One region of the Paenibacillus sp. EKM10P genome, then DNA from elsewhere that is predicted to be linked to it. Evidence: riboswitches for the same ligand, from Rfam matches in the RefSeq annotation. Region 1 holds a riboswitch; each other region holds the start of a gene.
What was found. A riboswitch is a leader RNA that binds a small molecule or an ion and turns the genes downstream of it on or off. The one in region 1 is predicted to bind cyclic di-AMP.
Positions count from the first base shown of each region.

Region 2: another riboswitch for cyclic di-AMP. It lies ahead of HFE01_RS05820 (3D domain-containing protein); the one in region 1 lies ahead of HFE01_RS02050 (hypothetical protein).
Region 3: another riboswitch for cyclic di-AMP. It lies ahead of HFE01_RS23870 (3D domain-containing protein); the one in region 1 lies ahead of HFE01_RS02050 (hypothetical protein).

Region 1 covers NZ_JAALET010000001.1:460,284-463,563, forward strand. Annotated here, with positions in the region: tRNA gene HFE01_RS02040 (tRNA-Leu) at 137-219, shown strand; gene HFE01_RS02045 (glutathione peroxidase) at 369-854, opposite strand; cyclic di-AMP (ydaO/yuaA leader) riboswitch at 1,318-1,489, shown strand; gene HFE01_RS02050 (hypothetical protein) at 1,603-1,998, shown strand; gene kdpF (K(+)-transporting ATPase subunit F) at 2,182-2,259, shown strand; gene kdpA (potassium-transporting ATPase subunit KdpA) at 2,405-3,280, shown strand, end outside.
Region 2 covers NZ_JAALET010000002.1:184,983-188,262, reverse strand. Annotated here, with positions in the region: gene HFE01_RS05830 (ABC transporter substrate-binding protein/permease) at 1-473, shown strand, start outside; gene HFE01_RS05825 (amino acid ABC transporter ATP-binding protein) at 460-1,182, shown strand; cyclic di-AMP (ydaO/yuaA leader) riboswitch at 1,422-1,595, shown strand; gene HFE01_RS05820 (3D domain-containing protein) at 1,602-2,270, shown strand; gene HFE01_RS05815 (polysaccharide deacetylase family protein) at 2,470-3,276, opposite strand.
Region 3 covers NZ_JAALET010000016.1:80,694-83,973, forward strand. Annotated here, with positions in the region: gene rnmV (ribonuclease M5) at 1-508, opposite strand, end outside; gene HFE01_RS23870 (3D domain-containing protein) at 654-1,802, opposite strand; cyclic di-AMP (ydaO/yuaA leader) riboswitch at 2,074-2,354, opposite strand; gene HFE01_RS23880 (TatD family hydrolase) at 2,555-3,280, opposite strand, start outside.

The DNA.
Region 1 (3,280 bases):
CAGTTATGTCAAATTAAATAATTTTATTGCTTATATATGTTATATAAAGTTACATTGAAAATAATTATAATATTCTTGTTTACAAATTGTTGCTGAGAGAGTATAATAAATCTGTTGCCTCAATACATTATGACATGCGGTCGTGGTGGAATGGCAGACACGCTATCTTGAGGGGGTAGTGGGCGTACGCCCGTGGAGGTTCGAGTCCTCTCGACCGCATTATATGCAATACCCAGTTGAAAAAGCATCCTGACACGTTTTACGTGAAGGGATGCTTTTTTTGTTAAATACTTTTCGTCATATCCTCCCGTCACAGAAGCGGTCGTATGGACAACGGACCGCTCGTTAACTGTAATGCATAAAGATTGTCAGTTTTTCTGCAAAAGCTTCTTAATATCTCCTACAAGCTTGTCTGGAGTGGTTTGCGGCGCATAACGCTTAAATACGTTACCTTCTCGTGTAATTAAGAATTTAGTAAAATTCCATTTGATCGCTTTGGAGCCTAATACGCCTGGAGCAGTGTGGGTCAGGTAGCGAAATAGAGGATGTGCCTGATCACCGTTAACATCTGTCTTGGCGAACATGGGAAAAGTCACTCCGTAATTGAGTTGGCAAAACTCGGAGATCTCCTCGCTGGAACCCGGCTCTTGTTTGGCGAACTGGTTGCTGGGAAATCCCAAAATTTCGAGCCCCTGTTCATGATACTGGTCATATAGCTCTTGTAGCGCCTTGTACTGGGGGGTTAACCCACATTTGCTGGCAGTATTCACGATAAGAAGAACTTTCCCTTCGTATGTGGATAACGGAATTTGTGCCCCTTGTAGGGTCTGTGCATCATATTTATATACGCTCATGATATCCCTCCTAATTCAATATTCTACAATTAAATTGTGAACAATTCAACAAGGGGTTGCAAGTCCAGAAGAGTCTACAGACATTGTGCATTGTAAAATCGTCTTTTGTTCAAAACGGTAAATCGCACTTCAAATGGAGCAAATTGAGGTGTTTCTTCTCATAAAAAAGGCTTCATTCGATAATTATCTAGTACATATAGCGCATTTTCTTTCTTTTTTATAAATAAAGGGCAACCGTACCATACCCTACGCCAATATTGACATGCCTTTCATTTTCAAAAAGAGGCGAAATACAGAGTTTTAGAGAGATACGAGAAGCATAGGTTGGTTGTAAGCGTTATCCTTAATCTTCTATGCTCTAAAGGGTGATTTATAGCCTTGCCGTTGAGCTTTACAGTCTTCCTTGCACGGGTGTATGATTCAAGACGTAATTTCAAATTAACAACAATGAAGCAACAACGAATTGTCTAAAGCGCTGAATTTTGCAGTTGCAAAAGCGGGGGAACCAACGAGTATATACGGCTTTGCAAGCCGTGTGTCTCATGGGGTGAATTTTCCGGCCAAGTGCCGTAAATAGGGCGACTCTCACGTCCGAATCCGACAGCTAACCTCGTAAGCGTACAGGGAGAGGCAACAAACCGCCGTGTGCAGCCATGGTTTATTTTATCATGGAATGTATGAAGCCGGAGGAAGCCTTTTTCCTTCGGCTTCTTTTTGTTGTCTTTTTATACCGGGAGAGGAGCTACTGATGGAAGGTCGGTTAATTATTGTCACTGCACCGAATGAAGCGGGCAGAAGTTTTGTGAAATTGCTTATGTTCAAAAAATTGGCGTTTGCAGTTCTCACAAATAGCACCCAGGAGGAACGACAGCTCAAAAAAATGGGTGTGGAGCACATTGTGCGCATCAATACGATGCAAGCGGGAAAATGGAATTTTCCTAAAAAAGAAATTGGTAGTGTGTATTTGTTCGAAAACAGCTTGAATCTAACTTGCCGTTTCCTGCAAATATGTCGGCCACTAACATCAGAATTGATCTATGTTATTACGCACGGCTGTAATCCACAAGGAATTTATCGGGGATTGGGAGCGGACCATGTGATCTACACATTGAACGGAGAGGTGGGTTTCCTGCTGAACGGATAAGCACTTATAACATAGCTGGTTTATGATTTTATGATGGAATCAAAAGGGCAATCTGAAAAGCGATACGGAGGGTATGAACATGATGGATTTATACATGCTGCTCGTAATGGCTGTGAGTTATGGAGTGATACTGCTGTTTGTACGCTGGTGTGATGCGCAGACCTCAAAAGGAGGGCGAAGAGGATGATCGTTGTGCTAGGACTTACGGCTATTGTGTTCGTGTATTTAATCTACGCACTCCTGAATCCTGAAAAATTCTAGTCAACTATAGGATCGAGCAGGCGGGAACAGCAGATCAAGAATGCAGCATCAGAGATGCAGATTTTCGCAAACGTGTGCACTCAATGGATGGTCTGAATCAGGTCTGTTGTTCCAAATGCAGGAGCATTTTAAGGAGGAATAGAGGATGGAGCTACTGCAAATTGGGATTGTGATCATCATATTGTTGCTCTTGGTAAAGCCGATGGGCACCTATATGTATCACGTATTCTCGAATGAACCGAATCGGACGGATCGGATTTTTGGTGGAACGGAAAAGCTGATTTATAAGGCTGTAGGCTTGAAGAAACAGGACAGCATGCATTGGACGACGTACGCTATGAGTTTCATTGCAACCAATGTGGTGCTTGTGGGGATCAGCTACCTGCTATTGCGCTTGCAGGCTATACTCCCGGGCAATCCGGTTGGGAACAGTAATATGGAAGCATCATTGGCCTTTAATACGGTAATCAGCTTTATGACCAATACGAATCTCCAACATTATAGCGGAGAAAGCGGGCTTACGTATCTGACACAGATGGCGTTCGTCACGATGATGATGTTTACTTCGGCTGCTTCGGGGTTTTCGGTTGCTGCGGCTTTTATGAGGGGATTGACGCGGCGCGGTGAAGGGCTGGGTAATTTTTTTCAAGATTTTATTAAAGCCAACATACGGATTTTCCTGCCGCTTGCCTTTGTACTTACGCTGGTGCTGGTGGGATTAAAAGTACCACAGACGCTACAACCCACGGCGGATATTACGACTTTAAGTGGTACACAGCAGCAGATTGCTATGGGACCCATTGCCTCATTGGAATCCATCAAGCATTTGGGTACGAACGGGGGCGGTTTTGCGGGAGCTAATTCTGCGCATCCTTTTGAAAATCCAAATCCTTGGACGAACGTACTGGAAATTTTGGCAATGTGGGTAATGCCGGCTTCGCTGCCGTATACATTTGGATTGTTTGCCCGTAATCGCAAGCAGGGCTGGATTATTTTCAGCTCGATGATGGTCTTGTTCCTT
Region 2 (3,280 bases), on a different contig from region 1:
CACCTATGCTGGTGCAGCTTATGATTATTCATTATGGAGTTGCTTTGACGTTAGGTGTTAATTTTACGCCACTCCAGTCCGGTATAATTACGTTGTCTCTGAATAGTTCGGCATATTTGGCTGAAATTTTCCGTGCTGGTATTCAGGCCGTAGACCGTGGACAGATGGAAGCTGCCCGCTCGCTCGGGATGGGACGAGGCAAAGCGATGCGTCACGTTATTTTACCGCAAGCATTTAAATCTATATTGCCTGCTATTGGTAATGAGTTCATTACGATCATTAAAGAATCATCTATTATTTCGACCATTGGGATGGTGGATATTATGTACCAAGCTCAGGTCATTAAGAATATTACCTATGAAGGATTAAGCCCGTTCGTAATCGCAGCGGCTATTTATTTTGTAATGACATTCAGCTTATCCAAGCTGTTGGGTTTATGGGAAAGGAAGTTGAGAGCCAGTGATCACCGTTAAACAACTGCGTAAATCGTTCGGTAAAAATGAAATTTTAAAAGGCATTGATATAGATATCGCTAAGGGTGAAGTAGTCGTCATCATCGGACCGAGTGGTTCGGGGAAAAGTACGTTTTTGCGTTGTATGAATCTGTTGGAACAGCCAACAGAAGGGGAAATCTTGTTTGAGGGTGAGCCGATTACGGCCCGTGGTCATAATATTAATGCGACTCGAGAGAAGATGGGGATGGTTTTCCAACATTTTAATCTGTTTCCGCATAAAACAATACTGCAGAACCTGACGCTTGCACCAACGCAGGTGAAGAAGCAATCGGGGAAAGAAGCGGAGAAAATTGCGTTGGAGCTCCTGCGGACCGTGGGGCTTGAGGATAAGAAGAATACCTACCCGAACCAGTTATCTGGCGGTCAAAAGCAACGTATAGCGATAGCACGTGCTCTGGCTATGCAGCCGCACGTAATGCTGTTTGATGAGCCTACTTCAGCTCTGGACCCTGAAATGGTTGGAGAGGTTCTAGATGTAATGAAGAAGCTCGCTGAAGGCGGCATGACGATGGTGATCGTGACGCACGAAATGGGCTTTGCCCGTGAAGTAGGGGATCGGATCATCTTTATGGACAACGGCCAAATTATAGAGCAAGGCACGCCTGAGCAAGTTTTTGGTACTCCAAGCCATGATCGTACTCGTGACTTTCTTGCTAAAGTACTGTAAGAAAATGCTTTTATAAAATATTGACATAGCCCTTCTCGTGACGATGGTTCACGGAGGGCTTTTCTTTTTTTGTCACCATATCTCCATATTTTCGTAACAAAAAACGGATTCTTAATGACAAAATTGTAATGAGTGTAGTATGATGTTCAAGGTTCCCAACATTTTCATGCAGATAAGGTTACAAAATTGTGATATTATGCAGTAAGCCAAAACTTACCGAGGCAGCACTTATGATAATAAATACTCAGGTGCTGGACTCAAACTATGGGAAGTGCGGGGGACGTAACAACGGCCATTGTTCCAATACATCATAAAAAGTATGGAATATGACCTAGGGGTGAATTGCGCAAGCATAGGGCTTCTCCTGAGCCCGAATCCGACAGCTAACCTCGCAGGCACAACAGAGGAGGTACATATCTTTGAAACACTTAAAACATATTGGAAAAACCATGAAATTTGCGGTGCTTGCCGCAGCGATTGCAGGATTGGCACAGACAGCTGGAGTAGCAAATGCTGCTTCGCTTCATACTGCCAAAGAAGGCGATACTTTCTTTTTGCTTGCTCAACGTTATGGGGTATCGGTAGATGACTTGACGAAGGCTAACCCGGATATTGCGTCCAACAACATATATGCCGGTCTACAAATTAAAGTGCCAGACGAAAAAAGTGTGAAGGCGGCTTCGGATTCGAAACCACAGCTACTTACGGAGAAAGCACCAGCGAATGAGAGGCCAACAATTGAAGCATGGGGCAAAACATTCAATTACAGTAAAGTTGTTGATGTTAAAGCAACAGCATATTCAGCCGCAGCTGATGAAAATGGCAAATGGGGTGCAGTCGATTACTACGGTAATCCGCTTAAACTGGGTACAATTGCAGTAGACCCGAAAGTCATTCCTATGGGAACAAAGGTGCTAGTTACAGGCTATTCCCATCCCGGCTTGCCAGACCATTCTTTTGTAGCCGTTGCCCGTGATCAGGGCAGCGCTATTACCGGAAAGCGGATTGATATCTTTATCCCTGGCAACAAATCATTCGTGAACGACTTCGGCTTCCAAAATGTGAAACTGTACGTTATTGATAAATAGCATTGTGCATATATTTGATTTCATTAAACATAATATATATTATGTAAACTTAATATTATAGCACACAACATATAACTGGGACGACTTCTTATCAGTACGGTCGTTTATCGCTAAAAAAGGCTGTCTTACAAGCAGAAGCATTCTGCTCGTCAAGGCAGCCTTTTTACGTTGTTGGTATATACGAGGCTTAGACATACTGTTATTTTCGTTCCGATGTGTGAAGTAGCCGGGGGACTGTGACAAACTTGTAGCCCTTAGCTTTTAAAGAGTGGATTAGACCCGGCAAAGCTTGGACAGTACCTTGCAAGTTGGAACTTTGACCTCCACCTGCATGCATTAAAATAATGGAGCCAGGTCTGGTAGCCGGGATCACGTTACGCTGAATCTGTGTTTTGCTCAATCCCTTCCAGTCTAGAGAGTCCACATTCCAATTGACGATCATGTACCCATGACGACGCGCCCACTGAATTTGAGGCTCCGTGATTTCACCATAGGGTGGTCGTATCAATCTGGGCCGAAAACCTGCGCTGGCTTCTAAAATGCGTTCTGTTTTTGTAATCTGGTGGCGAAAGCGTTCTGGTGTGGCCTTCCTGAAATCCGGATGAGTATAGGAATGGTTTCCTATAGCATGACCCTCGCGGATGATGCGGCGTATGATCCCCGGATGCTTTTCCGCACGATGGCCGACGATAAAAAACGTAGCTTTGATACCGTTTGCGTGTAATACGTCCAAAACCTGCGGCGTATACCTTGAATCGGGCACATCATCAAAGGTTAAGGCAATTTGGCGGGTGTGCGGGCCGCACATTTTAAAAATGTCCGCATGCTTTTTTCGTAGCATCGCTAATGTTGGAGTAGCTCGATCTTTACTTTGATATACCGAAGTAGCGACAGTAGCTTCCTTGGGATGGGGCGTTCCGATGTTGGGAGGCGTGTCAGCGTGAACGGGAAAACTTGAAAATGCTAGTAACAGTGCTAAACATGGCAACACTCCCCTGTACCGCATTTGT
Region 3 (3,280 bases), on a different contig from region 1:
CAAATTCCTCACGACTGATCTGAAATACAGAGAGCCGCTTATGTAGCTGCTTTCCGTTACAATAGCCAATACCCAGTACATTCCCCAAGGCCATACGGCGTGCAGCAGCATTGGGGTGGGTAATAAGTCCAGCGTCAATCAGGTCCGCCATTTCAATCAGCGGTTCGGCGCCTTCCACTGTCGTATGTACCCGCGCGAGAGCGTGTCTGATGGCTTCCGGGGAGGCATTCTCCACGCCAATATCCCCTTTGCGTGTCGCCTCTGCCTCAGGTATAAAAGCCTGCTTGCAGCCGGGGACCTTGGAGGCGATAATTTTACGGATACGCTCCCCTGCATGATCGGGATCAGTTAAAATAATGACCCCCCGCCGTTCCTGTGCCAATGCAATTTTCCGCAGCGTCATTTTATTAATGGCTGAACCGCCAGTTTCTATCGTATCTGCTTCGACAGCACGGCGAATGGCTACTGTATCATCCCGGCCTTCCACCACGATCACTTCCTTGATCATCTTCGTTTCCCTCCACTGCTACACAGCAACATATATTATCTTTCCCTGCTTTTGAAAACAAAATAAGAAGAGGATATCCTCTTCTTAGCATGGCATAACTATGTTGTTAATACTATCGCATTGTCCTCAACATACACAACCTGTTTTAGTTGATTTCCGGCTTTACAGGTCCGATAACATATACGGTTTTACCGTGCTTACGACCAAATTGGTTAGCCCGGCTTAAACTCTCATAATACACATCGATTTTGTGGCCTTTAATCGCGCCACCGGTATCCTCCGCACGGCGGAAGCCTACCCCTTCAATATACACCCACCAGCCGATGGGAATTACATTCGGATCGACAGCGATGGTGCGTCCTTCCGTGACACGCGTGCCGGAGGCGGTACGTGTACCGATACCTGGCTCCTGGGCAGAGTACGCCGTCATGGAGACATTTTGTAAAACTTTTTTATAATTAAAATTAATACCTGCTTTACGGACAGCGCTGCCCGAACTAACCTTTGTAGCCTTAACCGCATCTTTAGGGCCGATGGAAGCAGCTAGAAGGACCGGTTTTTTCTTCGTTCCTACCGCAATTACCTTATCTACACGATTTTGTGCGACTTCCTTGTTGACCAGCTGTTTGGACACCAATTTTCCATCATGGTATACCTTTTGAACATGCTGGACTACCACACCCGATTTGCCACTTTGAATGACTCGATTATCGCCTTTATAGAGACTTGGATCTGCCGTTTTGATGACCTGATAAGGCACTTGTTTTTTCTGTTCGACCTGCTGTTTCTTCACACGGACGATTTTTATGTCCATGTTAGCTGAAACAGAGGCATCCAACGCAGGGTAAACTTTATCCGTTGATGATAATTTATAGCCCGAAGTGCGAATGGCACCCTCTACTGTATTTTCTGTTGTGTACAGCTTTTTCGTCTCATTGCCTGAGGATACTTTAACCTGATTGGCACGTTTAATGACTACGCGATCCCCATCCTGTACTGCCCCGTTTAGCGGCATGGAAATTGTATCATGCGGCTGAAGTGAAATAGAATGCTCATTGAGCAAATCTTGGAGCTTGGATTCCCGGGTTTCTACCGCAGATGCCTTACCATCGATGACAAAAAAGACTTGTTTTTTAGATTGCGTGTACATCAGAATTGAAATCATAATCGTTAGTGCGATTAGAAAAATAGCAACCAAAGCAGCCTGGCGCACATTCTCTTGCTTCCAACGTAATACGTAAGACATGCTGGATGAGCGTGACTCATGGGTCTCCTCTTTTCGGAAAATGCCCATTTCCTCCGTCCTCCTTACATAGCCCGCCGTCTGGAGTAAGACATAGTTGATCGTTGACGTGACTATAACAGATTTTCTACAAGACAAGCCCGTACTGCGACTGTCCTGCACCATGTACCCGTCTTCGCGGCATGCTGTCCTCCCCTGTTTAACCACAGTATGATGACAGATTTTCTTTTATTCACAACAAAAAAAGCCAAAGAAAGAGACTAGAGAGCTCTTTCGTGGCTTCCGACATGTGTGAATATGCGGGAAAACTCATGCACGAGATGGCTTCTCTCTTGTTACGCTTACGGGGTTAGCTGTCGGGTTCGGACGTAGAGAGTCGCCCTAGCTTAGGTCAACCGCTCATGGCGGTCGCCTTCACATTCACCCCGAAGACCCAGAAAGAAATCGAAATACGGCTTCTCTACCTGTTCAATCCCATCCAGGAAATGAATTTCGGTCGAGCCGACTACTGAAGAGATAATATCTCTTGCATATACGCCGGACGTACTGTAAGCCATATCGGTTCCCCCGTTCCCTGTAAAAGGGACTCAGCGAGACTGGTTCATGAAATGATTTGTTGATGTTTACACTCAACAACAATTCACTGAAAAGATGATATCCTGTTTCCATGCATGTTGTAAAGCAGGTTTCAAGTACATTTTTCAAAATATTCGGTTAAAAAATTGTAATATTCTTGAGTTTCCTGCAACAAAATCATAATTAGCTCCGTCTATCTCTTTATTTTGATTGATTTCTTCGCTTTTTCACTGAATGTCAAATCGTTCCAAGGCATTTTGGGTCGTAATGGATACCAATTCCTCCACCGTAATTCCCTTAATTTGGGCGGCTGCCTCTGCTACCAATCTCACATGTGCCGACTCATTTCGCTTCCCACGAAACGGATGAGGCGTCAAGTAAGGCGCGTCCGTTTCAATAAGCAGACGGTCCAGGGGTACCTGGGCTAGCACCTCTTTTGGCTGCTTGGCATTTTTGAACGTTATGGGCCCGCCGAAGGAAAGGTGGAAACCCATATCCAGCACCATTTTAGCTGTCTCCCAACTCCCAGAAAAGGAGTGCATGACTCCGCCAATCTCGCCCGCCTTTTCCTCACGTAAAATCCTCACAATATCTTCATGTGCATCCCGGTTATGGATAACAATTGGCATGTTGAGCTCACGTGCCAGGCCAATTTGATTTCGAAGTACCCGCTGCTGCACATCCTTTGGTGATGTATCCCAATAATAATCCAGACCGATCTCTCCGATCGCTACAACCTTTTTATGACTGCATAACGATGCAATCCATTCTAAATCACCCTCCTGCATTGTAATGGCATCCTGCGGATGCCATCCAACGGCTGCATAAATAAAATCATACGTCTCAGCCAGCTTCATGGTGGATGGAATGGTCTCACGATTAAATCCGATATTGATCATCCGTGTTACTCCTGATTCGACAGCACGTGCTATAACTTCTTCACGGTCTTCGTC